Regions from separate parts of the Nocardioides conyzicola genome, predicted to be linked through region 2. Evidence: predicted binding sites of a transcription regulator. Region 2 holds the regulator's gene; each other region holds the start of a gene.
What was found. Region 2 encodes LexA, which represses DNA repair genes until DNA is damaged. Its sites were predicted from a motif close to TCGAACANNTGTTCGA; they were not measured.

Region 1 (6,979 bases), 1.7 Mb from region 2:
GGTCAAAGCAAGGGTTCTGGGCACCTGAATGTCGGTGGCCAGTGCTTGGCTGGACCTATGAGCGAAGGCCAGAACACCGCCGGATCCGGGGAGTCGTATGACTCGCCGGACCAGGTGCTGGCCGCGCTCCACGTGAATCACGAAGTCCTCGCAACTGCAGAGGTTGACCGGCTGAAGCTGGCCGTTGCGTGGGCGGTGATGAACCCCACCGACACCCTGGACGACGCCGCGACTGTGGACGGCACCCAGGGCGAGCTCGCGGTCGCCGGACCTGGTGCACCGTTGGTGGCGGAGTTCTGCGTCGGTGACCTCGCCCTCGCCCTGGGGATGTCGACCGATGCCGGGCGCACCTACCTCGGTGATGCGGTCGAGATCCGCTACCGGCTCCCGAAGATCTGGGCCGCCGTCACGACGGGTCGGGTGCAGGTCTGGAAGGCCCGCAAGATCGCCCAATCCACCAAACCACTGTGCCGTGACGGTGCGCGTCACGTCGATGCCCACCTCGCCCATCACCTCCGCCGGTGCTCGTTCGCGCAGATCGACCGCGCCGTCGAGGACGCCATCCGCCGGTTCGACCCCGAGCTCGCGGAGAAGCGGCGCCGGGAGGCCGCGGACGAACGCTGCCTGGATGTGGACCTGGACCAGGTGTCCTTCAACGGCACCGTCCACGTCGACGGGGAACTCGACCTGGCAGATGCGATCGACTTCAACGACGCCATCGCCGCCGGCGCCAAAGAGCTCGCCGCCCTCGGCTCCACCGAATCGCTCAACGTCCGCCGGTCCATGGCCGCCGGGGCCTTGGCCCGCCGCGAGCTCACCCTCGACCTCGGGACCCAGGACGAACCGCGCCCCCAGCGGAAGCGGGAGCTCGTGATCTACGTGCACCTCTCCGACGCGGGAGTCGCCGGTGTCGAGAACACTCGGTCCGCGGTGTCCGTGGAGCAGGTGAAGGGCTGGTGCGCCGGCATCAACACGAAGGTGGTCGTCCGTCCGGTCATCGACCTCGACGAGCACCTACACACCGACGGCTACCGGCCCACCGACACCATGCGCGAACAAGCGGTGCTGACCAACGCCACCTGCGTCTACCCCCACTGCACCCGACCAGCCAGGCCCGCCGACCTCGACCACCTCGAGAACTTCGACGGCACCAACACCGAGTCCGTCAACCTCGCGCCCCTCTGTCGGGGTCACCACCGGTACAAGACCCACGGCGGCTGGACCGTGATCCGCACCGGTCCCACGACGTTCACCTGGACCACCCCGTACGGGTACTCCTACGCCTGGGACACCACCCACACCCGACATACCCGCTGACCACACCCCGCCGGCACGCCGGCGGGGTCATCGCCATGCCGCGGGTCCGCCGGTCGCTAGCTCCGGTCGATCCGCACCAGGACGCCGCGCTCGTGCTGCCGTACCTCGGTGACGCTGAGCTCGTCGGGCCGCAGCCGCTCGCGCACGGCGTCCACCTGCTCCAGGGTGCCGAGCTGGAGGACCAGCGAGCCGCCCGGGCTGAGGTGCAGGCGGGCGGTGTCGATGCAGTCCCAGGCGATGTCCATGCCGTCGTCGCCACCGTCGATCGCGAGGACGGGGTCCTCCGGGAAGCGGCTGGTCTCGGTGTGGCGCACCCACGGCGGGTCGGCGATCACGACGGCGTACCGCTCGCTGTCGCGCACCATCTCGTCGATCGCTCCCTCGCGCACCTCGACCCGGTCCGCCATACCGGCGGTGCCGGCGTTGCGGCGGGTGTAGTCGCACGCGACCGGGTTGAGGTCGACGCACACCAGCCGGCGGTCGGTGGCGGCGACGGCGAGCAGGCCAATGTGGCCGGCGCCCGAGCAGAGCTCGAGCACGTCGCCGCCGGGGGCGGTCGCCAGGATCTCGGCCGCCCACGCGGACTGGGCGGCGGTCCAGGGGCGGGGCTCGAGGACGCGCGCGTCGTACGCGATGCGGAGCCCGCCGAAGTCCATCTCCTCCGGCTCGGTCGTCGTGGTCGTCATGCGCCGGAGGTACCCAGCGGCACCGTCGGACAAGCGCTCAGGACTCGACCTCGGAGAGGTCACCCGCCCATGCCGTGTGGAAGGTGCCGTCGCGGTCGACCCGGGCGTACGTGTGGGCGCCGAAGTTGTCCCGCAGCGCCTGGATCAGGGCGGCCGGCAGGTGCTCGCGGCGCAGGCCGTCGAAGTAGGCGAGCGACGACGAGAAGGCCGGGGTCGGTACGCCGGCGCCGACCGCGGTCGCGACGACGCGGCGCCACGCGTCGGCGCCCTCGGTGACCGCGTTCGCGAAGTACGGCGTGGTCAGCAGCGTCGTGAGGTCCGGCTCGTCGGCGTACGCCTCCTTGATCCGGTCCAGGAACTGCGCGCGGATGATGCAGCCGCCGCGCCAGATCGTCGCCATCGCGCCCGGGTCGACGCCCCACCCGTGCTCGTCGCTGCCGGCCGCGATCTGGTCGAAGCCCTGGGCGTAGGCGACCACCTTGGACGCGTAGAGGGCCGCGCGCACGTCGTCGACGAACGCGTCGCGGTCGTCGAGGGGAGCGCCCTCGGGCTCGGTGTCGAAGACCTTGCGGGCGGCCGCCCGCTGCTCGGTGTGGCCGGAGAGGCTGCGGGCGAAGGTGGCCTCCGCGATGCCGGTGACCGGAACGCCGAGGTCGAGCGCGTTCTGCACCGTCCAGCGGCCGGTGCCCTTCTGCTCCGCGACGTCCTTGACGACGTCGACGAACGGCTTGCCCGTGATGGCGTCCGTGTGGTCGAGCACGACAGCGGTGGTCTCGATCAGGAACGACTCCAGGTCGCCGTCGTTCCACTCGCGGAAGACCTGCGCGATCTCGGCCGGTTCGAGCCCGGCCACCGAACGGAGCAGGTCGTAGGACTCGGCGATGAGCTGCATGTCGGCGTACTCGATGCCGTTGTGGACCATCTTCACGAAGTGCCCGGCAGCGTCCGGTCCGACGTGCGCGCAGCACGGGGTGCCGTCGACCTCGGCCGCGATGGACTCGAGGATCGGGCCGAGCTTCTCGTACGCGTCGTCGGAGCCGCCGACCATGATCGACGGGCCGTTGAGGGCGCCCTCCTCGCCGCCCGAGACCCCCATGCCCACGAAGTGGAGCCCCTTCTCCTTCAGCGCCTGCTCACGGCGCAGGGTGTCGGTGAAGTGGGCGTTGCCGCCGTCGACGACGATGTCGCCCTCGTCGAGCAGCGGCACCAGCGCGTCGATCACCGCATCGGTCGGCTCGCCGGCCTTGACCATGATCACGATCGCGCGGGGCTGCTGGATGCTGGCGACGAAGTCCTCCAGGGACTCGGACCCGACGAAGTCACCCTCGTCGCCGAACTCGTCCAGCAGGGCCGTCATCTTCGCCGTCGTGCGGTTGTGCACCGCAATGGTGTGCCCGTGCCGGGCGATGTTGCGGGCCAGGTTGCGCCCCATCACCGCGAGTCCGGTCAGTCCGATCGTCGCTCGTGCGTCCATGTGTCCACCCAACCTCGGCGACCCAAACCGCACATCAGTCGAGTGACTGAGAACGCCGTCAGAAGACGTTGAGCGGGCGGAACTGCACCGAGACCCGTGGGCCGGCGTGCGCCACCTTGGGCACGGCGTGCTCCCACGTCCGCTGGCAGGAGCCGCCCATGACGAGCAGGTCGCCGTGGCCCATCTCGAGGGAGATCGACGCTCCGCCGAGCCGGGGTCGGAGCGCGAGCCGGCGCGGGTCGCCGAGCGAGACGATCGCGACCATCGTGTCGTGGGTCTTGCCGCGGCCGATGGTGTCACCGTGCCACGCGACGCTGTCGCGCCCGTCGCGGTAGTAGCAGCAGCCGGCGGTCACGAACGGCTCGCCGAGCTCGGGCCGGTAGTGCGCCGACAGCGCGCCGCGAGCCCGGCCGAGCGCGGCGTGGGGGAGCGCCTCGCCGACGCCGTACATGCACAGGAGCCGGGGTACGGCGACCTCGCGGTCGTACATCTGCCGACGCTCCGCCCGCCAGGGCACGTCGCGCACCATGGCCGCGAACACGTCGTCGGCCTCGGGCAGCCAGGCCGGGCAGACGTCGACCCACGCGCCGCGCGTCAGCTCCCGGCGCTCGACCCGGTCGAAGGTCGGCGCCTCGACGGCCGGCGCCCCGAACAGCGAACCCTGGAAGTCCATGGCTCGAGCATACGCTGCAGTCGAACAGATGTTCGACATCGATTCGGGGTCGGGTCAGGGTCATTCCGGTGGCGCCGCCCCCGGGGACACGGGAGGGTAGGCGCATGACCGAGGCACCCCCCACTTCGGCGCCGGCCGCGCGCGTCCGCAACCTCACCAAGACCTACGGCTCCGGCCAGGCGATGGTGACCGCCCTCGACGACGTGACCCTGGACATCGCCGCCGGCGAGTTCACCGCGGTCATGGGTCCGAGCGGCTCCGGCAAGTCGACGCTGATGCACTGCTGCGCGGCGCTCGACAGCGCCGACAGCGGCTCGGTCTTCATCGGCGAGCAGGACCTGACCACGCTCAAGGACAAGGGCCTGACCCGGCTGCGCCGCGACGAGATCGGCTTCGTCTTCCAGTCGTTCAACCTGGTGCCGACGTTGACCGCCGAGGAGAACATCACCCTGCCGATGTCGATCGCCGGCCGGAAGCCCGACCGGGAGTGGTACGACTCCGTGATCGCGACCGTCGGCCTCGGTGACCGCCTCAAGCACAAGCCCAACGAGCTCTCGGGCGGCCAGCAGCAGCGCGTGGCGGTGGCGCGGGCGCTGGCCAGCCGGCCCCGGATCGTCTTCGCCGACGAGCCGACCGGCAACCTCGACTCGCGCTCCGGCGCCGAGGTGCTGGAGCTGCTGCGCCGCAGCGTCGACGAGCACGGGCAGACGGTCGTGATGGTGACCCACGACCCCGTGGCCGCGGCGTACACCGACCGGGTGGTCTTCCTCGCCGACGGCCGCGTCGTCGACGAGCTCCGCGACCCGACGCGCGAGCAGGTCCTCGAGGTCATGAACCGGATGGCCGACGCGCCGTGATCAAGGCGGCCCTGAAGAGCCTGCTCGGGCGCAAGGTGCGCCTGCTGATGAGCACGTTCGCCATCGTGCTCGGGGTGGCCTTCGTCGCGGGCTCGCTGATCTTCTCCGACACCCTGAGCCGCAGCTTCACCGCGCTCTTCGCCTCGACGGTCGGCGACGTGGTGGTGCGTCCCGAGGGCGGTACGACGGCGGACGGCGCGCCCTCGACGGTGACCCTGCCGGGGAGCCTGGTCGAGCAGCTGAAGGACGTGCCCGGCGCGGCGCGGGTCGACGGCAACGTCAGCGCCTTCGGGGTCTTCGTCGTGAGCAAGAGCGGCAAGGTGGTCAGCGGCTTCGGCCCGCCGGCGATCGGCGGCAACTGGTCCGACGCCCCGGCCGGGCACGGGCTGCAGGGGCTCACGATCGTCCAGGGCCACGAGCCGCACGGGGCCGACGAGGTCGTCCTCGACGAGCGCACCGCCGAGCGGGCCGGGTACGTCGTCGGCGACAAGGTCGACATCATCCCGTCGACGGCGACAGCCATCCCGGCGGACGGTCAGCCGGTCGCGTCGACCCGGATCGAGCCGGAGCTGGTCGGCATCGCCGGCTTCCCCAGCGGCGGCTCGCTCAACGGCGCGACGTACGCCGCCTTCGACACGCCGACCGCCCAGGCGCTCTTCCTCGGCGGTGAGGACGCGTACACCGACATCTGGGTGACCGCCGAGGACGGGGTGTCGCAGGAGCGGCTCCGCGACGACGTCGAGCCACGGCTCGCCGACGGCGTCGAGGCCGTCACCGGGGACGACGCCGCCGACGAGTCGGCGTCCGACCTGGTCGACGCGATCTCGTTCCTGACGACCTTCCTGCTGATCTTCGCCGGCATCTCGCTGGTCGTCGGGGCCTTCCTCATCGTCAACACGTTCTCCATCCTGGTCGCCCAGCGCAGCCGGGAGCTCGCGCTGCTGCGCGCGCTCGGCGCCTCCAAGCGGCAGGTGATGTGGTCGGTGCAGCTCGAGGCGTTCGTCCTCGGCGTCCTCGGCGCGACCATCGGCCTGGGTCTCGGAGTCCTGCTGGCGATGGGCATCCGGGCGCTCTTCGCCAACTTCGGGCTCGACCTCTCCGGCCAGCCGCTGATCTTCGCACCACGCACGTTCATCGCGTCGTACGCCGTCGGCATCCTCGTCACGATGGCCGCCGCCTGGCTGCCCGCCCGGAGGACCGGGCGGATCGCGCCGGTCCAGGCGATGCGGGACGACATCGCCCTCCCGGAGTCGTCGTTGCGGCGGCGCTTCGTGTGGGGGCTCGCCCTCACCGTCCTCGGCCTCGTCGTCCTCATGCTCGGTCTCTTCGTCGATCTCCCGCACAGCGGCTGGCAGGTCGGCGGCGGGGTGCTCGGCATCCTCCTCGGCGTCGCCGCGATGAGCCCGGTGATCAGCAAGCCCTTCCTCGCCCTGGCGCGTACGGCGTACGCGCGGGTCTTCGGCAGCGTCGGCAACCTCGCCGGGCAGAACTCGCTGCGCAACCCGCGGCGTACGACGGCCACCGCGTCCGCGCTGATGATCGGGCTCGCGCTGGCGTGCACGATGGCGATCGTCGGCGACTCCGCGAAGGCGAGCGTCGACAAGTCGGTGTCGGAGAACTTCGTCGGCGACTTCGTGGTGAGCAACGTGATCGGCTCCGGCTTCTCGCCCGTGATCGGCGACCAGATGACCGAGGTCGACGGCGTGGACCAGGTCGTGCGCGAGCGCTTCGGCAGCGCCGAGCGCGACGGCGACAACCAGTTCGTGGCCGCCGTGGACCCGGGGACGTCGACGCGCTCGAGCTCGACCTCGACGACGGGGGCGGCCTGGCCGCGGGCAGGGTGCTGCTCCAGCGCACCTGGGCCGACGACCACGACCTCTCGGCCGGCGACGAGCTCGGCCTGGACATGCCGGCCGGCAAGCGCACCTACTCCGTCAGCGGCGTCTTCGAGGACAACCCGGTCGTCGCGGCC
Region 2 (6,979 bases):
GTCGGCAGCCGTCGATGACCAGCACGTAGGCGCGCTTGCGCGGACGGGCGGCGTACGCCGCGGCGCCGGGCAGACTGGAGAACACGAGGCCGGCGGCGCCGGCCTGGAGGAAGGTACGGCGCTCCAGGTTCACAGCGGCTTCGCCACCTTCTCGATGCGGCCCGTGCCGGTCTTCGTGGCGTACGACGTCGACCAGGTGATCGGGGTGTCCCGATCGGCCCGGTCGCCGATGACGTACCAGTCCATCTGCGCCCGAGTCGCCGTCAGGTCGAGCACCGAGAAGCCGTGGCTGTCGAAGTCGACGTACTGGATGTGCCGGTTGTTGGCCTTGATCAGCTCCTCCACCGCGACGCTCGTGGTCCGCGGCGGTGTGCCGGTGATGTCCTTGAGGTTGTTGGAGGTCACCGACGAGCACACGAACTCGACGCCGGCGGAGTCACCGAGGGGGTACGTCGACGCGTCGTACGGGAGCTCGGCCGCCCAGCCCGAGTGGATGTCGCCGGTGATGAAGAGCGCGTCGGTGACCTGGTGGTCGCGGATGTGGGCGAAGACCTCGCGGCGGTCGTCGGTGTAGCCGTCCCACTGGTCGACGTTGTAGGCGACGCCGTCACGCGGCAGCAGCCCGGTCACGTCGTCGACCGGGTCGACCAGGCCGTCGGGCAGGGCACCGAAGTCGACCGGCGCGATCATCACCGGGTTGCCGACGACCTTCCACTGCCCGCCGCCGCGGCGGAGGCCCTTCTTGAGCCAGTCCATCTGCTGCCGACCGGTGATGGTGCGGTCCGGGTCGCTCACGTGGCCGTCCGGGACCTTGAGCTGCTCGTCGCGGTAGGTGCGCAGGTCGAGCATGCTCAGCTCGGCGAGCCGGCCGAAGCGGAACCGCCGGAAGAGCCGGTCGCCGTCGCGCAGGGCCGCGGTGCCGTTCATCCGGACCGGCATCCACTCGTCGTACGCGCGGTGTGCGCGGGCCCGGCGTCGTACGAAGGAGCCCTCGCCGGTGGTGTGGTTCTCGGCGCCGGCCTTCCACTGGTCGTTGGCGACCTCGTGGTCGTCCCAGGTGATGATCCACGGGTACTTCGCGTGCAGGTCCTGGAGGTCGCCGTCCTGCTTGTACTGCGCGTGCCGCTGCCGGTAGTCGGCGAGCGAGAGGACCTCGTGCGACGGCACGTGCTTGCGGATGTCGCGGTCGTCGTTGCCGTAGCCGTACTGCCCCGGGCCGTACTCGTAGAAGTAGTCGCCGAGGTGGATGACCGCGTGCAGGTCGTCGCGGTCCGCGAGCCCGCGGTAGGCGCTGAACCAGCCCGCCTGGAGGTTGGCGCACGAGACGATCCCGAAGCGCAGGTGTTTGGGCGAGGCCGAGACCGCGGGCGCCGTCCGGGTCCGCCCGACCCGGCTGGTGTGGCCGTCGAGCAGGAAGCGGTAGTGGTACCAGGTCGCCGGCTTCAGCCCCGTCACGTCGACCTTGACCGTGTGGTCGCGGCTCGGCCCGGTGCTGAACGTGCCACGACGTACGACGTGCCGGAAGCGGCGGTCGGTCGACACCTCCCACGCGACCTTGACGCGCGGGCCCTTGCCGGAGCCGGGGGTGCTGGCCGCGGTCGGCGTCACCCGGGTCCAGATGAGGACGGCGTGGGGGAGCGGGTCACCGGAGGCGATCCCGTGGCGGAAAGGCCGGTGGCCGGCTGCGGCGGCCGGCCCGGACGGGAGGCCGGCGACGGTGAGTGCCGCGGCACCCGCGGTGCCGGTGGCGAGGACGGCGCGCCGGCGCAGCTGGGCGTCGGCGAGGGGGAGCGACGGTGGCATGTCCTCAGTCATGCCTCAATCAACGACCGTTGACTCCTCGCGTGATGGTCGTTCATCCAATGTTCTCCGAGGCCAGAGCGACGGCAGCGAGATCCGGCCGATCGCCTGGGCGGCCGCCCAGCCCACCAGGATCACCAGCCAGCCCATCAGCGCGTCGATCACCCAGTGGTTGCCGGTGCCCACGATGACGATCGCGGTGCCGAGGGCGTACGCCCAGCCGAGGACCCGGACCCACTTGCGGGTCGCGTAGACCTGCAGCGCCAGCGCCACCCACAGCGACCACCCGGCATGCAGCGACGGGAACGCCGCCAGCTCGTTTGTCAGACCGCCGAGACCGCGGGGAGCCGAGGCATCGGCACCCCACCAGCCGTCGGCCGCGTGCAGGCTGAGCACGTCGACGTACCCGCTGAGGAAGCGCGGCGGCGCCGTCGGCATCATCAGGTAGGCCGCGAGGCCGAGCAGCGTGCCGATCACCAGGGCCCGCCGGGCCGGACCGTAGCGGTCGGCGCCGAGCCGCCAGAGCCAGACCAGCACGGCGGCGGTGACGACGTAGTGCAGCGTCGCGTACCAGTAGCTGCCGGCCAGGCCGAGCACCGTGTGGTCGGTGAAGAGCTGGTTGAGCGGGCCCTCCCAGCTGATGCCCAGGAGGTCCTCGATGTGCAGCAGGTCGTTGGCGCGGTTGAGCGCCGGCTGCAGGCTGGTGTCGGCCAGCAGCCGGGCCAGGCTGTAGAAGACCCAGAGCGCCAGGATCAGGAGCAGCTCCATGATGGCGCGCGCCCAGCCGGGCATCGTCCGTTGGCGGGCGAGAGCAGGTGCCGTGGTCACAGCACCAGCGTCTTTCATCGGCCCTCCCGTGGCATCGGGGATCTCCCCCTAAAGCAACCCAGGGTCCGATCAGGTCATTCCCGGGTGATCAGACCCGCCTCAGGACCGCGGTCACCTTCCCGAGGATGGTGGCGTTGGTCCCGTCAATGGGATCGTAGTTGGCGTTGTGTGGCAGCAGCCACACCTTTCCGTCCTTGCGCTGCAGTGTCTTGACCGTGGCCTCGCCGTCGATCAGCGCCGCGACGATCTCGCCGTTGTCGGCGGTCTGCTCCTTGCGGATGACCACGTAGTCGCCGTCGCAGATGGCCGCCTCGACCATCGAGTCGCCGGAGACCTCGAGCAGGAAGAGCTCGCCGTCGCCGACCAGCTGCTTGGGGAGCGGGAAGACCTCGTTGTAGGTCTCCTCGGCCAGGATCGGGCCGCCGGCCGCGATCCGACCCACCAGCGGGACGTACGCCGCGGCCGGCACCTGGTCGCCCAGACCGGTCTCGTCGTACGACGACTCGTCGGCGCTGCCGAGCGAGCGCCGGGCCGCCATCACCTCGGGCAGGAACACCTCGAGCGCCCGCGGCCGGTTGGGGTCGCGCTTGAGGAAGCCCTTCGCCTCGAGCACCTTCAGCTGGTGGGCGACGCTCGAGGAGCTGGTCAGCCCCACGGCCTCGCCGATCTCGCGCATGCTCGGCGGGTAGCCGCGCGTCTCGATCGCGTCCTTGATCGTCGCGAGGACGCGCTGCTGGCGGGGGGTGAGCCCCGTGGCGTCGGGCGGCCCGTCGGGCAGCTCGCGCACCGTCATCTTCTTGACCATGGGGGTCACGCTAGCCATCACGGGCGCTCTGTTCAAACATTTGTTCGAACGGGCGTGTCGGCCCCGCTCTCATGTCCGCCGCCGCCGGATCTGCCAGAACGTGAGCGCGGCGAGGCCGGCGGACGCGACCAGGTAGAGCCCGGTCTCGGCGTACTGCAGCGGCCAGAAGTGGGTGCGGGGCTGGTAGACGAGGCGCTGCCGGTAGCCCGCGTCGGCGAGCTTGCCCAGGCAGGTGTCCAGGGTCCCGGGCGCCGGCTCGACGCGCGCGGTGCCGCTCTCGTGCTCGCTCGGGGGCTGCGGCAGGCAGTCGGTGACCGCCGAGGGCAGGGCGGCGACGTCACCGTCGGCGTCGACCGTCTGGTTGGACAGGACCCAGTCGCCCGGCCCCTTCGCCTGCACGCTGATCCGCCACGTCCCCGAGCCGTCCGACAGGATGCCGTCGAGGTTGGACTCGGAGATGACCGTGTACGACGTGGTCGCCGGCACGAGGTGCGGGCGCACCCACAGCGGCACCGCGACCTGGACGCACACGTAGACCGCCAGGGTCAGCGCCATCGCCGGGAGCGAGCGCCGCAGCACCAGGCCGAGCAGGGTCCCGAGGAGCAGCGCGAACACGGCGTACCCCACCGGCACGAGGCCGCGCATCGCGAACGAGACCGGGGTGAGCCGAAGCGGCAGGCTGCCGTGCTGGGCGCCGGTCACCCCGTCGAGCGGGTGTGCCCACCAGGTGATCGCGAGGCTCAGCGCTCCGACGACCACCACCGTGGCCAGCACGGACAGGCCGAGCTTGACCGCGAGCCACCGGCTGCGCGTGACCGACTGGTTCCAGACCAGCCGGAAGGTGCCGGTCTCGAGCTCCCGCGCCACCAGCGGCGCACCCCAGAAGACCCCGATCAGCGGTGGCGCGACCGCTAGCAGGAGGACGCCGCCGTAGAAGAGCAGCCGGTCGTTGCTGGTGAGCAGGTCGTAGATGCTGACGTCGCGACTCGCGAGGTCGGCGAGCCTCGGGCCGGTGACCGCGAGGACCACGCAGGCCGCCGCCGCCAGTCCGACGGCGATGAGGAGCTGGGTGCGGAACTGCCGCCAGGTCAGCCAGATCATCGGAGCACCTCGAGCTCGGGACGGGGGGAGGCGGCGGCCGCAGCGCGCTCCATGTAGGCGAGGGCGAGGTCCTCGAGGCTCAGGGCCGTGACGGACCAGGCCGGGTCGAGGATCGGCGCGGTCGTGCGGACGACGTACGTCGACTGCCGGTCGGTGTGGCTGGCCGAGACGACGTGGAGGTCGGCCGGCAGCGTGTCCGGCTCGCGGCGCGGGCCGGAGAGCCGGTGGTGGGTCGCGAGCACGTCGTCGACGTCGCCCGCGACCCGGATCTGGGAGTCGACCAGGACGGCCACGTGGTCGCAGACGCGCTCGAGGTCGGAGATCACGTGGGAGGACAGCAGCACGCTGATCTCGTGCTCGGCGACCGCCTCCATCAGCGCCGAGAGGAACTCCCGACGCGCCAGTGGGTCGAGGCTCGCGACCGGCTCGTCGAGGACGAGCAGCTCGGGGCGCTTGGCGAGGCCGAGGGTCAGGGCGAGCTGGGCGCGCTGGCCGCCGGACAACCGACCGGCCTTCTGGCCCGGGTCGAGGCCGAGACGCTCGATCCGGCCGCGGGCGATCGCGTCGTCCCAGCGTGGGTTGAGCCGGGCGCCCAGGCGCAGGTGCTCGGCGACGGTGAGCCCGGCGTACGTCGGGGTGTCCTGCGCGACGAAGCCGACCTTCGCCAGCTGGGCCGCGCCGGCGCCGGGGACGCCGCCGCACACCTCGATCGACCCGACGGTCGGGGCCAGCAGGCCGACGACGAGGTCGATTAGCGTGGTCTTGCCGGCGCCGTTGGGCCCGACCAGCCCGGTGACCCGGCTCTCGGGGATCTCGAGCGAGCAGTCCCGCAGCGCCCACTTCTTCTGTCCCAGCCGCCGGCGGTACTGCTTGCCCAGGCCTCGCGCGGCGACCACGGCGGTCATGCGATGTCCTCGTTCACGGAGCGAAAGGTGCTCACGAAGAGCGCCTCGATGCTCTCCTCGTCGAGCCCGGCCATCCGCGCCTTGACCAGCCAGCGGGCGAGGTCGCGGCGCAGCGGCTCGTGCGCGGCGAGCGAGGAGTCGGCGAGGGTCCGGGTGACGAAGGTGCCCACGCCCGGACGGGCGGCGACCAGGCCGTCGCGCTCCAGCTCGCGGTAGGCCTTGAGGACCGTGTTGGGGTTGATCGCCAGGCTCGCGACGACGTCCTTGACGGTCGGCAGCTGGTCGCCCTCGCTCAGCAGGCCGAGCCGCAGGGCCCGGCGTACCTGGTGGACGACCTGGAGGTACGGCGAGACGCCGGACCGCGTGTCCAACGAGAACTCGATCATCAGGACTCCATTCATCTAGGTGACTAGCACAATAGATCGATGTCGCCCGACAAGTCCATCGAACAATTGTTCGGCCGAAATGCTTGCGTCGTTCGAACAGGTGCTCTAACGTCGTACACACGTTCGATCGAACACCTGATCGAGACGGTGGCCCAGACGGAGCAGGACCGACTGTCGGTGGTCGCCACTAGAACTGGTGTCAACGAGAAGACCACCTTCCCCAGGAGCCCCACATGAGCACGATGACGATCGACCAGACCCTCACCTTCCAGCGGGTCCAGGCCCGGCCGAGCGGCAGCGTCCGGCTCACCCGCCGCGGGCGCGCCGTCGTCGTGGTGCTGGCGCTGATGGCGGTCCTCGCCGTCGGCATCATGGTCGCCTCGGGCTCCGTGGCCACCGGCGACGCCGGCACCCCGGAGCCGACGACCGTCGTGCTCGTCGAGCCGGGCGACACCCTCTGGGGGATCGCGTCCGCGGCCTCCGACGACGGCGACGTCGCGTCGATGATGGACCGGATCGAGAAGCTCAACGCGCTCGACCACAGCTCGCTCCAGTCGGGGCAGCGCCTGCTCGTCCCCGTCAGCTGACCGGGCGACACACAGATTTCGTCGGGCGATTCGACCCCGCCCGACGGACCGGGGAAGACGAGGGGCGGAGCCGTGAGGCTCCGCCCCTCGCGGCATTTATCGTGAGCGCATGGCCGGCTACTCAGGCACCGCGCTGCTGCGCAAGCTCGGGGTCAAGGACGACCACCGGGTGCTGCTCGACCGGGCTCCGGACGGGTTCGAGCTGGAGGAGACGGGCGCGCGCGTCGTACGCCGGCTGCCGGCGTCGGGCCTGGACGTGACCCTGACCTTCCACACCCGGCTGGCCGAGCTCGAGGCGAGGCTGCCGGTGCTGTTCGACCGCACCGTCACGGCGGGGATGGTCTGGGTCTGCTGGCCCAAGCAGGCGGCGCAGCGCCGGCTCGGCATCGCCAGCGACCTCGGCGAGGGCGCGGTGCGCGACCTCGGTCTGCGGCTCGGCTGGGTCGACGTGAAGGTGGCCGCGATCGACGAGACCTGGTCCGGCCTGAAGTTCGTGCGCCGGCTCCGGGATCGCTAGCGAGCGGCCCGGCGCCCGCCGATCGGCCGAGGAGCGTCGGGGTCGACGGG
Region 3 (6,979 bases), on a different contig from region 2:
CGTGGCTCGGCATCTGCTTCACGATCTGCTTCGCGACCGGCCTGATCAGCCACTACGCCCAGAACGTCTCCCAGCCGATCCCCTTCCCGACCAGCCCGTCGTGGGGCTACCGGGTCACCCAGGGCCTGCACGTGATCACCGGTACGGCGTCGGTGCCGCTGCTGCTCGTGAAGCTCTGGACGGTCTACCCGCGGCTGTTCATCCGCCCGCCGCGCGACGTGCGCAGGCTGGTGCTCGAGGTGCTGGAGCGCGGCTCGATCGCGGTCCTCGTCGCCGGAGCGGTCTTCCAGCTCGCGTCCGGGCTCGCGAACTCGGCGCAGTGGTACCCCTGGAGCTTCTCCTTCCGGTCCACCCACTACGCGATCGCCTGGATCACCATCGGCGCGCTGGTGGTGCACATCGCGGTGAAGCTCCCGATCATCCGCGGCGCGCTGACGTCCGACGTCGAGGACACGACGTACGACCGGCCGACGGCGACCGAGCCCGGACCGATCTCGCGGCGCACGCTGCTGCGGACCACCTGGCTGGCCGCGGGCGTCGCCGTGCTCGTCACCGCCGGCAGCACGGTCCCGCTGCTGCGCAGGGTGTCGGTCTTCGGCGTCCGCTCGGGTGACGGCCCCGCGGGCATCCCGATCAACAAGTCGGCGGCGGCCGCCAAGGTCGCGCCCGCCGCCACCAGTGCGGCGTACCGCTTCACCGTGGCGTACGGCGACCAGGAGGTCTCGATGACCCGCGAGGAGCTGCTCGCGATGGACCAGACCAGCGAGACCCTGCCGATCGCGTGCGTCGAGGGCTGGAGCGCGAGCGGCACCTGGACCGGCGTCCGCGTGCGCACCCTGCTCGACCTCGTCGGGGCGCCGAGCGGCAGCGAGGTGCACGTCGTCTCGCTGCAGGAGTCCGGCCCCTACAAGCGGACCGTGCTGCAGGGCAACTTCGCCGACGACGACCGCACCCTGCTCGCGCTGGCGCTCGAGGGGGAGCCGCTCGCCCTCGACCACGGCTACCCCGCCCGGCTGATCGCCCCCAACCGGCCCGGCGTCCTGCAGACCAAGTGGGTCGCGCGGCTCGAGGTGTCGGCATGAGGGCCCTGCAGGTCGCGATCGGCGCGGTCGGCGTCGTCCTCGGTGGGTTCGGCGCCTGGTTCCTGCTCACCCGCCAGGACCTGGACCAGCTGACCAACGCGGCGGTCTGGCTCGCGGCCGGCGTCGTCATCCACGACGGGGTGCTCGCGATCGCGACCCTCGTGGTCGGGGCGGTGGTGCTGCCCCGCCTCCCGCGCGCGGCCCGGGCGCCCGCGGTCGTCGGCTTCGTCGTGCTGGGCTCGGTGACGCTGCTCGCCGTACCCGTGCTCGGGCGCTTCGGGGCCCGCCCCGACAACGCGACGCTGCTCGACCGCAGCTACGTGACGGCATGGCTGGTGCTCGCCGCGCTCACCCTGGTGGCGGTCGTCGTCGCGTCGGTCCTACGCTCGCGGGGAGCCCACGACGATGGAGGTACCGGTGGCCCGCGTCCTCGTGGTCGATGACGACCACACCGTCCGTGAGGTCGTCGTCTCCTACCTGCGCGCCCACCAGCACGACGTGGTCGAGGCGGCCGACGGGGAGACCGCGCTGCGGACGATGCGTGACGCGCCGGCCGACCTGGTCGTGCTCGACCTGATGCTCCCGGGCATCGACGGCCTGGAGGTCTGTCGTCAGCTCCGGTCGACCAGCGACGTGCCCGTCATCATGCTGACCGCGCTGGGCGAGGAGACCGACCGGGTGATGGGTCTCGAGACCGGTGCGGACGACTACGTGAGCAAGCCGTTCAGCCCGCGTGAGCTGGTGCTGCGCGTCGACTCCGTGCTCCGGCGTACCGGCTCCGCACCGGCGCCCCAGCGCCTGGTGGACGGCGACCTCGTCGTCGACGAGGGCGCGCACGTCGCCACCCGGGACGGCGAGGTCCTGGCGCTGACCGTCCGGGAGTTCGACCTGCTGCGCTTCCTGCTCGCGCACCCCGGTACGGCGTACTCGCGCGAGGACCTGCTGCAGCACGTCTGGGGCTGGTCGATCGGCGACCACTCGACGGTGACGGTGCACGTGCGCCGACTCCGGGAGAAGGTCGAGCGCGACCCGACCCGGCCGGAGCGGCTGCAGACGGTGTGGGGTGTGGGCTATCGGTGGGAGGCAGCGTCATGACGAGTGACCAGGTGCAGATCGTGGCGGTGGCCGCCGTCTGTGCGGTCGGCGTCGGCGTGGTCGGGCTGGTGGCGGCGTGGCTGCTGCGGCACCTGTCCATCCGCTGGCAGCTCGGCCTCGTCGTCGTGGTCGCGATCGGCTCGGTGCTGGCCGGCGTCGTCGCCGCCGCCCGGATGATGTTCATCTCGACGCACGACTGGGGCGTGGTCGCGCTCGTCGCGGGCGCGGCCGGAGCGGTGTCCCTCGTCGTCGCGTTCGCGGTTGGCCTGGCGATCTCCCGCTGGTCGGAGGCGCTGCAGCGCGACGCCCGGCTGCTGGACGCCCACGGCACGTACGTCGCCGCGAGCCGCGGTCCCAGCGAGTTCCAGGCGCTCTCCGAGGAGCTGGCGCGCACCAGCGAGCGCCTCGAGGAGTCCCGGCTGCGCGAGGCCCGGCTGGAGGAGTCGCGACGTGAGCTGATCTCGTGGGTGTCGCACGACCTGCGCACACCGCTGGCCGGCATGCGGGCGATGACCGAGGCGCTGGAGGACGGCATCGCGGTGGACCCCGATCGCTACCACCGCCAGATCCGCGCCGAGGTCGACCGGATGGTGCGGATGGTCGACGACCTGTTCGAGCTCTCCCGGATCCACGCGGGCGTCCTCCGGCTCACGCCCGAGCCGGTGATGCTCCGCGACCTGGTCAGCGAGGCCATCGCCGGCGCCGACCCGGTCGCCCGGGCCCGCAACGTGCGGCTCGGGGGGAGCGTCGAGGACGGCATCGTGCTGACGGCCGACGCGGCCGGGATGGCCCGCGTGATGACCAACCTGGTCATGAACGCGATCCGGCACACCCCGGCCGACGGCGTCGTCGAGATCCGCGGCCGGGCGCTCCCCGACGGGGTCGAGCTGAGCGTGAGCGACGAGTGCGGCGGGTTGTCGGAGGAGGACATGGGCCGGGTCTTCGACCTGGCCTGGCGCGGCGAGACGGCGCGCACGCCGGAGCCCGCGCTCGGCTCGCGCGAGGCGCGGGGAGCGGGGCTCGGGCTGGCGATCGTCAAGGGCATCGTCGAGGCGCACCAGGGCGTCGTGCACGTGGAGAACGTGGGGGAGCCGGCGCCCGCCGGCTGCCGCTTCCTGGTCCGGCTGCCCGCCTCGGTCCCGGTCTGAGCGACGTCGCGACACGCCGCACCCAGGTGCTGCGGTCGAACAGGTGTTCGGGCTAGGTTGTGTGCACAGGTACGACGCGGACGAGGTTCTCCACAGATGGTGTCAGCGCTGATCAGGCGCTGTCGGTGGCTCGCTCTAGCGTCGCCGACGTACCTGACACCCGACGAGAGAGAAGGATCAGCACATGGCTGGTGCAGACCGCGAGAAGGCCCTGGACGCCGCGCTCGCCAACATCGAGAAGCAGTTCGGCAAGGGCTCGGTCATGCGTCTCGGCGACGAGGTGCGGGCCCCGCTCGCCATCATCCCCAGCGGCTCGATCGCTCTCGACATCGCGTTGGGCCTCGGTGGGTTCCCGCGCGGACGGGTGATCGAGATCTACGGGCCGGAGTCCTCCGGCAAGACCACCGTCGCCCTGCACGCCGTGGCCAACGCCCAGCGTGCCGGCGGCATCGTGGCCTTCATCGACGCGGAGCACGCGCTCGACCCCGACTACGCGAAGGCCCTGGGCGTCGACACCGACGCGCTGCTGGTCTCGCAGCCCGACTCCGGTGAGCAGGCGCTGGAGATCGCGGACATGCTGATCCGCTCCGGCGCGCTCGACCTGGTCGTCATCGACTCGGTGGCCGCGCTGGTGCCCCGGGCCGAGATCGAGGGGGAGATGGGCGACAGCCACGTCGGTCTCCAGGCCCGTCTGATGAGCCAGGCGCTGCGCAAGATGACCGGTGCCCTCAGCAACTCCGGCACCACGATGATCTTCATCAACCAGCTGCGCGAGAAGATCGGCGTCATGTTCGGCTCGCCCGAGACCACCACCGGTGGCAAGGCGCTGAAGTTCTACGCCTCGGTCCGGCTCGACGTGCGGCGCATCGAGACGCTCAAGGACGGCACCGACATGGTCGGCAACCGGACCCGCGTCAAGGTCGTGAAGAACAAGGTGGCCCCGCCGTTCAAGCAGGCCGAGTTCGACATCATGTACGGCAAGGGGATCAGCCGCGAGGGCGGCCTGATCGACGTCGGTGTCGAGTCGGGGCTCGTCCGCAAGGCCGGCGCCTGGTACACCTACGAGGGCGACCAGCTCGGTCAGGGCAAGGAGAACTCCCGCAACTTCCTCAAGGACAACCCCGACCTGGCCAACGAGCTGGAGAAGAAGATCCTCGAGAAGCTCGGCGTCGGCCCCCAGGTCGACCAGGAGGCTCCGCTCTCCGACGAGCCGATCGGCGTCGACTCCTTCTAGTCGATGACCCTTCACGAATCTCGACAGGCTCGATCAGCGGGGACCTCTGTGCCGCCCGACTGGCTCGGTGACGTCTCGGTCGGGGTGGACGCGTGGACACGGCGCGCCGCCCCGACCGCACCACCACCCGAGGACGAGGCAGCCCAGGTCCCGGAGGCCGACGCGGAGGCGGTGGCCCGCAAGATCCTGCTCGACCAGCTGACGGGCCAGGCGCGCACCCGCAAGGAGCTCGCCGACAAGCTGGCCGCCAAGAACGTCCCGGCCGACATCGCCACCCGCCTCCTCGACCGGTTCGAGGAGGTCGGGCTGATCGACGACGAGGCGTTCGCCCGGGCCTGGATCGCGTCGCGCGGAGCGACCCGGTCCGACGTGGGACGGCGGCTCGCCAAGCGGGCGCTGGCCCAGGAGCTGCACCGCAAGGGCATCGACAACGAGGTGGCCCGCGAGGCCCTCGACGACATCGACCCGGACGACGAGGCGGCGGCGGCGCGTGCGCTCGTGCGCGCCAAGCTGCGCTCCGTCGAGCGGGTCGACGACGTCAAGGCCACCCGGCGGCTGGTCGGCATGCTGGCCCGCAAGGGCTACGGCTCGGGGCTCGCGTTCGCGGTCGTCCGCGAGGAGCTGGCGGCCGCAGGACGAGAACCCCTGGACGACTGACCGGTCCGACCCGCCACAATGCTCTCGTGGCGACCGAGCGCGAGATCCTGACGTACGAGCTGTTCGGCACCGCGGTGCTGGACCTGGCCCAGCAGGTGGTGGACTCGGGCTACGAACCCGACCTGATCCTCTCGATCGCCCGCGGCGGTCTCGGGCTGGGCATGGGCCTCGGCTACGCGCTCGACGTCAAGAACCTGTCGGCGGTCAACGTCGAGTTCTACACCGGGGTCGAGCAGCGCCTCGAGGTCCCGATCATGCTGCCGCCGACGCCGGCCGCGGTCGACCTAGCGGGCCTGAAGATCCTCATCGCCGACGACGTGGCCGACACCGGCAAGACCCTCGAGGTGGTCCGCGACTTCGTCGCCGACCAGGTGGCCGAGGCCCGCACCGCGGTGATCTACGAGAAGCCGTGGACGGTGATCCGACCGGAGTACGTCTGGCGGCACACCGAGGCGTGGATCGACTTCCCCTGGTCCGCCGCTCCGCCCCTGGTGCACCGGGCGAAGCCGGGGTCGTGACCGACGAGCCGGTCCGCGTCGTGGTGCACGACCGCGGCCGCGACCTGTCCGGCGTCGTCCGTCCGGGCGAGCCGTGGGCGGCCGCGGCCCGGCGTACCTGCGCGAGCATGCACGCCGAGCCGGCACCGAGCGACCTGTCGGGCACGGTCAAGGAGTTCGTCGTCGACCACGACGAGCGGATCACCGTCCGGGCGATGACCCGCGGCGACCTGCCCGACGTGCTGCGCTGGCGGTCCTCCGAGCACGTCCGCCGCTGGTGGGCCTCCGAGGGGGAGCCGACCGCGGACAACGTCGAGGCCCGCTACGGCCCGTGCATCGACGGGATGAGCCCGACCCGGATGTGGGTCGCCGAGGTCAACGGCCGCTCGGTCGGCTTCCTCCAGGACTACCGAATCGCGGACTACCCCGACTACGCGCTGCTCGGACCCGATCCGGCTGCGATCGGCGTCGACTACGCGCTCGCCGAGGAGTGGAGCGGGCGCGGCCTCGGCCCGCGCGTGCTGTGGGCGTGGATGCTGCGCACCCGGCACCGGTTCCCCGACGCCCCGACGTACTTCGCGGCTCCCGACCACCGCAACGCGGCGTCGCTGCGGATGCTGGCGAAGACCGGGTTCGTCGCCGGGCTGTGGTTCGACGAGCCCCAGGAGGACGGCAGTGTCGACACGGTCGTCGGTTGCTCCCTCGATGTGGCCCGCGTCCTGGGATGATCACCAGATGACCGCTCACCCGCTGCGCCTGCCCACCGGCCCCGTCGACCTCGCCGCCCTCCCGACCGACGCCAAGCCCGGCTTCGACGGCAAGAAGAGCGACGGGAAGGCAGCCCTGTGCGGGCTCGGCGACGAGCTCGCCGACCTCCAGGAGCGGCTCTGGGCCGAGGGACGGGCGACCGGCTCCCGCCGCCGGGTGCTGCTGGTGCTGCAGGGCATGGACACCTCGGGCAAGGGCGGCACGCTGCGGCACACCGTCGGCCTGGTCGACCCGCAGGGCGTCCGGATCACGTCGTTCAAGGCGCCGACGAAGGAGGAGCTCTCCCACGACTTCCTCTGGCGGATCCGCCGGGCGGTGCCGGACCCCGGCTACCTCGGCGTCTTCGACCGCTCCCACTACGAGGACGTGCTGATCGCGCGGGTCAACGAGCTGGCCAGCCTCGAGGAGATCGACCGGCGGTACGACGCGATCAACGCGTTCGAGCAGGAGCTCGTCGACGACGGCACGGTCGTGCTCAAGTGCATGCTGCACCTGAGC
Region 4 (6,979 bases), on a different contig from region 2:
GCTCAAGGCGTGCTGCGAGGCCACGGGGTGCAAGCCCCACGAGCGGATCACCGACGACCATCCGCTGGTGCAGTGGGGCATGCACCAGCTGCTCAGCGTCTTCCTCGACTCCCCCACCCATCTGACCCGGTGATGACGATGACCTCGCAGTCCACCCGCCCCTCCCCCGAGCCCTGCTGTGCGGAGTTCGCCGCCGTCTCCCGCCGCGGCCTCTTCTCGGGCGCTGTCGCGCTCGCAGGCGCCACGACCTTCGTCGGCTCGGCGGCCGTCACCACGTCCGCGTCCGCCGGCTCACCGGCGCCTGCGGTGCTCGTGGTCGTGTCGCTGCGCGGCGCCGCCGACGGCCTGTCGCTCGTCGTGCCGCACGCCGACCCGGCCTACCACCGGGCCCGGCCCAGCATCGCCGTACCGACCGACCGCCTGCTCGCGCGGGACGCGACGTTCGGGCTGCACCCGGAGCTCGCGCCACTGCTGCCGATGTGGACCGCGGGGACCCTGGCGGCCGTCCACGCGACCGGTCTCCCGGCGCCCAACCGGTCCCACTTCGCCGCGATGGAGGCGGTCGAGGACGCCGACCCGGGCTCGGCGGCGCGGAGCGGGTGGCTCAACCGCCTGATCGGGACCACGTCGGGCAGCTCGCCGCTGCAGGGGTTCAACCTGGCCGGCGGCGTGACCCCGACCTCGCTCTACGGACCTGCCCCGACCATGTCGGCCGGCTCGGTCGACGACGTCCAGCTGCCCGGCGAGGACGACGGAGACCACGGCCGACGTCGGCGGTCGTTGCGGACCCTGTGGGACCACGACCGCTCGGCGCTGGCGCGCGGGATGCGGTCGACGTACGCGGCCGTCGACGAGTTCGGCCCCGCCAAGGCCGCCGCCGACCACAGCTCGAGCTACCCCAAGACCGACCTGGGTGGCGCGCTGGCCGAGGTCGCTCGCGCCATCCGCGGCAACGTGGGGATCGAGGTGGTCACCGTCGACCACGGCGACTGGGACATGCACTCCGGCATGGGGTCCGCCGAGCGCGGCTGGATGGTCGACAACGCGCGCGAGCTCGCCGGCGCCATCGCCGCGTTCTTCGGCGACCTCGGCGACCAGGCGGACAAGGTGACGCTGGTGACGATCAGCGAGTTCGGTCGCCGGGTCGTCGAGAACGCCAGCCAGGGTCTCGACCACGGCTACGGCAACGTGATGTTCGTGGCGGGCGCCGGGGTGAAGGGCGGGCGCTACTACGGCACCTGGCCCGGGCTCGGCACCGGGGACGACGCCGACGTGCTGGTGACGACGGACTACCGCAGCGTGCTCGCCGAGATCGTCGCGAAGCGGTTCGGGGCCTCGACGGCCAAGGTCTTCCCGCGCTTCTCCCCCGAGTCCGTCGGCGTGATGACGTCGCTCTGAGGCTCGTCGTGCCCTCCCACCCGTAGACAAGAACACGTTCTAGTTGCGACAGTGACGCCGTGCGCGTCATCCAGTGGGCCACCGGCAGCGTCGGCAAGGCCGCCATCGAAGGCATCCTGCTCCACCCCGACCTCGAGCTGGTGGGCTGTTGGGTCCACTCCGACAGCAAGAACGGGGTCGACGTCGGCGAGATCCTCGGGATCGAGCCGATCGGCGTGGCGGCGACCAGCAGCATGGACGAGATCCTGGCGATGGACGCCGACTGCGTCCTCTACTCGCCGCTGATCCCCAACCGCGACGAGGTCGCCGCGATCCTGCGCTCCGGCAAGAACGTCGTGACGCCGGTGGGCTGGTTCTACCCGACCGAGCGCGACGGCGCGAAGCTCGCCGCCGCCTGCACCGAGGCCGGCACCAGCCTGCACGGCACCGGCATCAACCCCGGCGGCATCACCGAGCTGCACCCGCTGATGTTCTCCGCCTTGTCCTCGGCGGTGACGTTCGTCAGGGGCGAGGAGTTCTCCGACATCCGCACGTACAACGCGCCCGACGTCGTACGCCACATCATGATGTTCGGCGGCCAGCCCGACGAGGCGATGGGCGGCCCGATGCTCGGTCTGCTCTCGGGTGGCTTCATCCAGTCGATCCAGATGTGCCTCGACGCGCTCGGCTTCTCCGACGACGCCGAGATCCGGACCTCCCAGGAGGTCGCGGTCGCGACGGCGCCGATCGACACCCCGATCGGCGTGATCGAGCCCGGCCTGGTGGCCGGCCAGCGGTTCGTCTGGGAGGCCTTCGTCGGCGAGACCTGCGTCGTCCGCATCGCCGTCAACTGGCTGATGGGCGAGGAGAACCTCTCACCGGCGTGGGACTTCGGGCCCGAGGGCGAGCGCTTCGAGGTCGAGGTCCAGGGCGACCCCAACACCTTCGTCACCATCAAGGGCTGGCAGCCCGAGACGGTCGCCGAGGGCCTGGTGCGCAACCCCGGCGTGGTCGCCACCGCGATGCACTGCGTGAACTCGATCCCGTACGTCGTCGCCGCGCCCCCGGGCATCCAGACCTACCTGGACCTGCCGCTCATCGCCGGGCGAGCACACCCCGATCTGAGCTGACCGAGCTCAACGCGTCGTCGACGTGCGCGACCTGCACCAGCAGGCACAACGCCGACCCCGCCACCACGACCAACGTGGCTACCGCATGCAGCAATGACTTCATCCTGCATCACCCCCCAGTGACCTCTGCTCACCAGAGTGCCACCGCGCCCGGCCGAATCCAGGTCAGTAGCGCAGCCTTGCGGGAACGCAGCAGCGTTCTTGCACGCACCTAGCGGAACGCCGAGTCTCGGTGGTCGAGGAGGACCGCCAGGCCCGTCTCGAGACCACGTCCGACTGTCCGTTGGCTGCGGGTTCGCGCGGGTCGGTCGCCGTTAGGCAGCTACGCCGGGTACGGCGGGCGGTGGGTTGCGGTCGCCGCCCGGCTTTCCGGTCGCCGAGTCCACGCCACGATGACCCGCCAAAGAATTTTTCGAGAGTGTCCACATCCCGGTCAAACAAGGGGTTCTGAGCACCTCAATGTCGGTGGCGAGTGCTTGGCTAGACCCATGAGCGAAGGCCAGAACACCACCGGAACCGGGGAGTCGTACGACTCCCCGGACCAGGTGCTGGCCGCGCTCCACGCCAACCACCAGGTCCTCGCAACTGCCGAGGTCGACCGGCTCCACCTTGCCGTTGCGTGGGCGGTGATGAACCCCGCCGACACGATCGATGACGCCGCGACCGTGGACGGCACTCAGGGCGAGCTCGCGGTCGCCGGACCTGGTGCGCCGTTGGTGGCGGAGTTCTGCGTCGGTGACCTCGCGTTGGCGTTGGGGATGTCGACCGACGCCGGCCGGACCTACCTCGGTGACGCGGTCGAGATCCGCTACCGGCTCCCGAAGATCTGGGCCGCGGTCACCGCGGGTCGGGTGCAGGTGTGGAAGGCGAGGAAGATCGCGCAGGCCACCAAGCCCTTGTGCCGGGACGGTGCGCGTCACGTCGATGCCCACCTCGCCCATCACCTCCGCCGGTGCTCGTTCGCGCAGATCGACCGGGCCGTCGAGGATGCCATCCGCCGGTTCGACCCCGACCTCGCGGAGAAGCGGCGCCGGGAGGCCGCCGACGAGCGGTGCCTGGATGTCGACCTGGACCAGGTGTCGTTCAACGGCACCGTGCACGTCGACGGGGAGCTCGACCTGGCCGATGCGATCGACTTCAACGACGCGATCGCCGCCGGCGCCAAGGAGCTCGCCGACCTCGGCTCCACCGAGTCCCTCAACGTGCGTCGGTCCATGGCCGCCGGCGCGCTCGCCCGCCGCGAGCTCACCCTCGACCTCACCACGGAAGCGCGGCCGGCCCCGCGGAAGCGAGAGCTCGTCATCTACGTCCACCTGTCCGACGCCGGTGTCGCCGGTGTCGAGAACACCCGGTCCGCCGTGTCGGTCGACCAGGTCAAGGGCTGGTGCGCCGGCACCAACACGAAGGTGGTCGTCCGTCCGGTCATCGACCTCAACGAGCACCTGTCGACGGACGCCTACCGGCCCACCGAGACGATGCGCGAGCAGGCGGTGCTGACCAACGCCACCTGCGTGTTCCCGCACTGCACGAGACCAGCACGGCCCGCCGACCTCGACCATCTCGAGAACTTCGACGGCACCAACACCGAGTCCGTCAACCTCGCACCCCTGTGTCGGGGTCACCACCGCTACAAGACCCACGGCGGCTGGACCGTCCGACGGACCGGACCGACCACGTTCACCTGGACCACCCCGTACGGGTACTCCTACGCCTGGGACACCACCCACACCCGACATACCCACTGACCACACCCCGCCGGCACCGCCGGCGGGGCCTTTGTCGTGCGAGAGTCTCCTCATGGCATTCGCGGGCCTCGTCGTGCTGCTGGTCGTCGTGCTCGCCGGCCTGGTTGCCTTCGCCGCCCTGACAGCGCTCGGCGAGCGGCGCAGAGGTGGCAGCCCCGCGGTCGCATTGGTCGCGGGCGTGTTCTTCCCGTTGACCTGGATGGCCTGGTACGTGCGGGACGCGCGCTAGCGGATCGTGTTGAGCCGCTCGACGGTCGCCTCGAACTCGGCGACGAGGTCGGCCATCACGTCGGCGACGGGTCGGACCTCGTTCATCCGGCCGACGATCTGCCCGATCGGCATCGAGATCACGTCGGGGTTGTTGGAGGCGCTGATCCGGTTGTGGGCCTCGGCGACGAGCAGGTTCTGGAGCGGCATCGGGAGCGGCGCGGGTGCGCCCTCCTCCGCCCAGGCCTCGGTCCACTTCGTCTTCAGCAGGCGCGCGGGCTTGCCGGTGTAGACGCGGGTGCGGACCGTGTCGGAGGACGTCGCCCGGGTGAAGGCGGTCTCCCAGGCCTCGGAGTTGGCGGCGCCCATGAGCTGGTACTCCGTCGTCCCGAGCCAGATGGAGCCCATCCAGGCGCCCTGGGCACCGAGGGCGAGCGAGGCGGCGATCTGGCGGCCGGAGCCGATGCCGCCGGCGCCGAGCACGGGCACGTCGGGCCCGATGGCGTCGACGATGTCGGGCTGGAGCACCATGCTGGCGACCTCGCCGGTGTGGCCGCCGGCCTCGTAGCCCTGGGCCACGATGATGTCGACGCCGTTGCGGACGTGCGAGAGCGCGTGCTTGGCGGCGCCGGCGAGGGCGGCGACCTTGATGCCGTGCTCGTGGCACTTCTCGATGACGTCGACGGGCGGCGAGCCGAGCGCGTTGGCGATCAGCACCGGCCGGTGCTTGAGCGCGACGTCGAGGTGCGAGCGCGCGACGGAGTGCAGCCAGCCCAGGACGCCCTCGCGGCCCTCACCCTCCGGGAGCGGGGGTACGCCGAGCTTGAGCAGCGTCTCGTCGACGAACTTCTTGTGCTCCTCCGGGATCATCGCGCCCAGGTCGAGCGACGTGCCCTCGGTCGGGATCTTCATCGGCATCACGATGTCGACGCCGTACGGCTTGCCGTCGGTGTTGTCGTCGAGCCAGGTCAGGACCCGCTCGAGCTCCTCGGTGTCGTTGAACCGGACGCAGCCGAGGACACCGAGGCCACCGGCGCGCGACACGGCCGCGGCGACGTGCTCGGACGGGGTGAACGCGAAGATCGGGTACTCGATCCCGAACTCGTCGCACAGAGGGGTACGCATGTCTCTACTTTCCCGAGGTCAGACGGAGGTGGGGTCGACGGTCGCAGCCTTCGCCGCGAAGCCCGCGAGCGCGAGCTCCTTGGCGGCGGGGTACTGCGCCTTGCCGGCGGCGTTGCGCGGCACCTCGTCCACGAGGGTCAGCGTGCGCGGCAGCTTGTAGCCGGAGAGGTGCGCACGCAGGTAGGTGCGCAGCTCCTCGAGCTCGAGGGTCGCGCCCTCGCGCAGCTCGACGACCGCGGCGACCGCCTGGCCGTACTTCTCGTCGGGCACGCCGACGACGAGGACGTCGTACACGGCCGGGTGTCCCTTGATGGCCATCTCGACCTCTTCGGGGTAGACCTTCTCGCCGCCGGTGTTGACGCAGTTGGACCCGCGACCGAGCAGCGTGACGCGACGCCCCTCCTCGATCCGGGCGAAGTCGCCGGGCACCGAGTACCGCTCGCCGTTGATCTCGAGGAACGTCGCCGCCGACTTCACGGGGTCCTTGTAGTAGCCGACCGGCACCGAGCCGCCGCGGCCGAGGCGACCGACCTTGCCCACGTCGGTGTCGGGGTCGAGGAACTCGTTGTTCTCGTCGAGCACCACCCCGCTCGACGCGAGACCGACGACCGGGCCGTCCGTGCTGATGTTGTTGGCGTCGGCCATGCCCATGCCCTGGAAGCCGGTCTCGGTCGCGCCGACGGAGTCGGTGAAGATCGAGTTCGGGAAGGCCGCCATCCAGCGCGCCTTGACCTGCGGGCTGAAGATCGCGGCGCTGCTCGAGATCGCGACCAGGTTGGAGGCGTCGTACGGCGTGCCGGTCGCGGCCTTGGCCTCGTAGGCCTCGATCAGCGGGCGGGCCATCGCGTCGCCGGTCATGAAGATCAGCTGGATCTTGTCGGCCTCGATGATCTCCCAGGTGCGCACCGGGTCGAACTTCGGCTCGACGACCGTCAGGTGGCCGGCGAAGAGGTGCATCAGCAGGCCGGACTGAGCGCCGCCGTGCATCAGCGGGCTGAGCGGGAAGGTCGCCATCCGCGGGGCGGTCGCCTGGCTGGACTGGGAGAACTCCTCCAGCTCCTCGCCGGTGTAGAAGTCGGTGCCGCCACCGAGCACGCGCCACCAGTCCTCCTGGCGCCACATGACGCCCTTCGGGAAGCCGGTGGTGCCGCCGGTGTAGATGATGTGGATGTCGTCGGGGCTGCGCTCACCGAAGTCGCGCTCGGCGCTCTGCCCGGCGATGGCGTCGTCGTAGTGCACCCCGCCGTACGACGAGAAGTCGGACTGGTCGTCGGGGTCGAGGGCGTCGTCCACGACGATCGCGGTCCGCAGCTTCTCGTGCTTGTCCCAGATCGCGGCCACCAACGGCGCGTAGGACCGCTCGTGGATCACCGCGACCACGTCGGCGTTGTCGAA

Region 1: a site for LexA is predicted at 4,171-4,186, ahead of ABEA34_RS15285 (alpha-ketoglutarate-dependent dioxygenase AlkB). Genes of this name have one in related genera too.
Region 3: a site for LexA is predicted at 3,361-3,376, ahead of recA (recombinase RecA). Genes of this name have one in related genera too.
Region 4: a site for LexA is predicted at 2,908-2,923, ahead of ABEA34_RS21820 (HNH endonuclease signature motif containing protein). Genes of this name have one in related genera too.

The regions. Positions count from the first base shown of each region.
Region 1 is NZ_BAABKM010000002.1:2,514,792-2,521,770, forward strand. It holds gene ABEA34_RS15270 (HNH endonuclease signature motif containing protein) at 58-1,317, shown strand; gene ABEA34_RS15275 (methyltransferase) at 1,374-2,003, opposite strand; gene gndA (NADP-dependent phosphogluconate dehydrogenase) at 2,041-3,477, opposite strand; gene ABEA34_RS15285 (alpha-ketoglutarate-dependent dioxygenase AlkB) at 3,536-4,150, opposite strand; gene ABEA34_RS15290 (ABC transporter ATP-binding protein) at 4,255-5,007, shown strand; gene ABEA34_RS15295 (ABC transporter permease) at 5,004-6,979, shown strand, end outside.
Region 2 is NZ_BAABKM010000002.1:792,427-799,405, reverse strand. It holds gene ABEA34_RS06935 (alkaline phosphatase family protein) at 1-133, opposite strand, end outside; gene ABEA34_RS06930 (alkaline phosphatase D family protein) at 130-1,815, opposite strand; gene ABEA34_RS06925 (phosphatase PAP2 family protein) at 1,819-2,628, opposite strand; gene lexA (transcriptional repressor LexA) at 2,717-3,433, opposite strand; gene ABEA34_RS06915 (ABC transporter permease subunit) at 3,503-4,534, opposite strand; gene ABEA34_RS06910 (ABC transporter ATP-binding protein) at 4,531-5,439, opposite strand; gene ABEA34_RS06905 (GntR family transcriptional regulator) at 5,436-5,825, opposite strand; gene ABEA34_RS06900 (LysM peptidoglycan-binding domain-containing protein) at 6,059-6,412, shown strand; gene ABEA34_RS06895 (DUF3052 domain-containing protein) at 6,522-6,929, shown strand; gene ABEA34_RS06890 (hypothetical protein) at 6,926-6,979, opposite strand, start outside.
Region 3 is NZ_BAABKM010000003.1:163,052-170,030, reverse strand. It holds gene ABEA34_RS18675 (molybdopterin-dependent oxidoreductase) at 1-1,082, shown strand, start outside; gene ABEA34_RS18670 (hypothetical protein) at 1,079-1,525, shown strand; gene ABEA34_RS18665 (response regulator transcription factor) at 1,500-2,177, shown strand; gene ABEA34_RS18660 (sensor histidine kinase) at 2,174-3,325, shown strand; gene recA (recombinase RecA) at 3,510-4,559, shown strand; gene ABEA34_RS18650 (regulatory protein RecX) at 4,608-5,216, shown strand; gene ABEA34_RS18645 (phosphoribosyltransferase) at 5,243-5,734, shown strand; gene ABEA34_RS18640 (GNAT family N-acetyltransferase) at 5,731-6,441, shown strand; gene ABEA34_RS18635 (polyphosphate kinase 2 family protein) at 6,449-6,979, shown strand, end outside.
Region 4 is NZ_BAABKM010000005.1:22,668-29,646, forward strand. It holds gene ABEA34_RS21805 (DUF1800 domain-containing protein) at 1-133, shown strand, start outside; gene ABEA34_RS21810 (DUF1501 domain-containing protein) at 139-1,398, shown strand; gene ABEA34_RS21815 (NAD(P)H-dependent amine dehydrogenase family protein) at 1,458-2,507, shown strand; gene ABEA34_RS21820 (HNH endonuclease signature motif containing protein) at 2,996-4,252, shown strand; gene ABEA34_RS21825 (hypothetical protein) at 4,305-4,481, shown strand; gene ABEA34_RS21830 (NAD(P)H-dependent flavin oxidoreductase) at 4,478-5,584, opposite strand; gene ABEA34_RS21835 (acyl-CoA synthetase) at 5,603-6,979, opposite strand, start outside.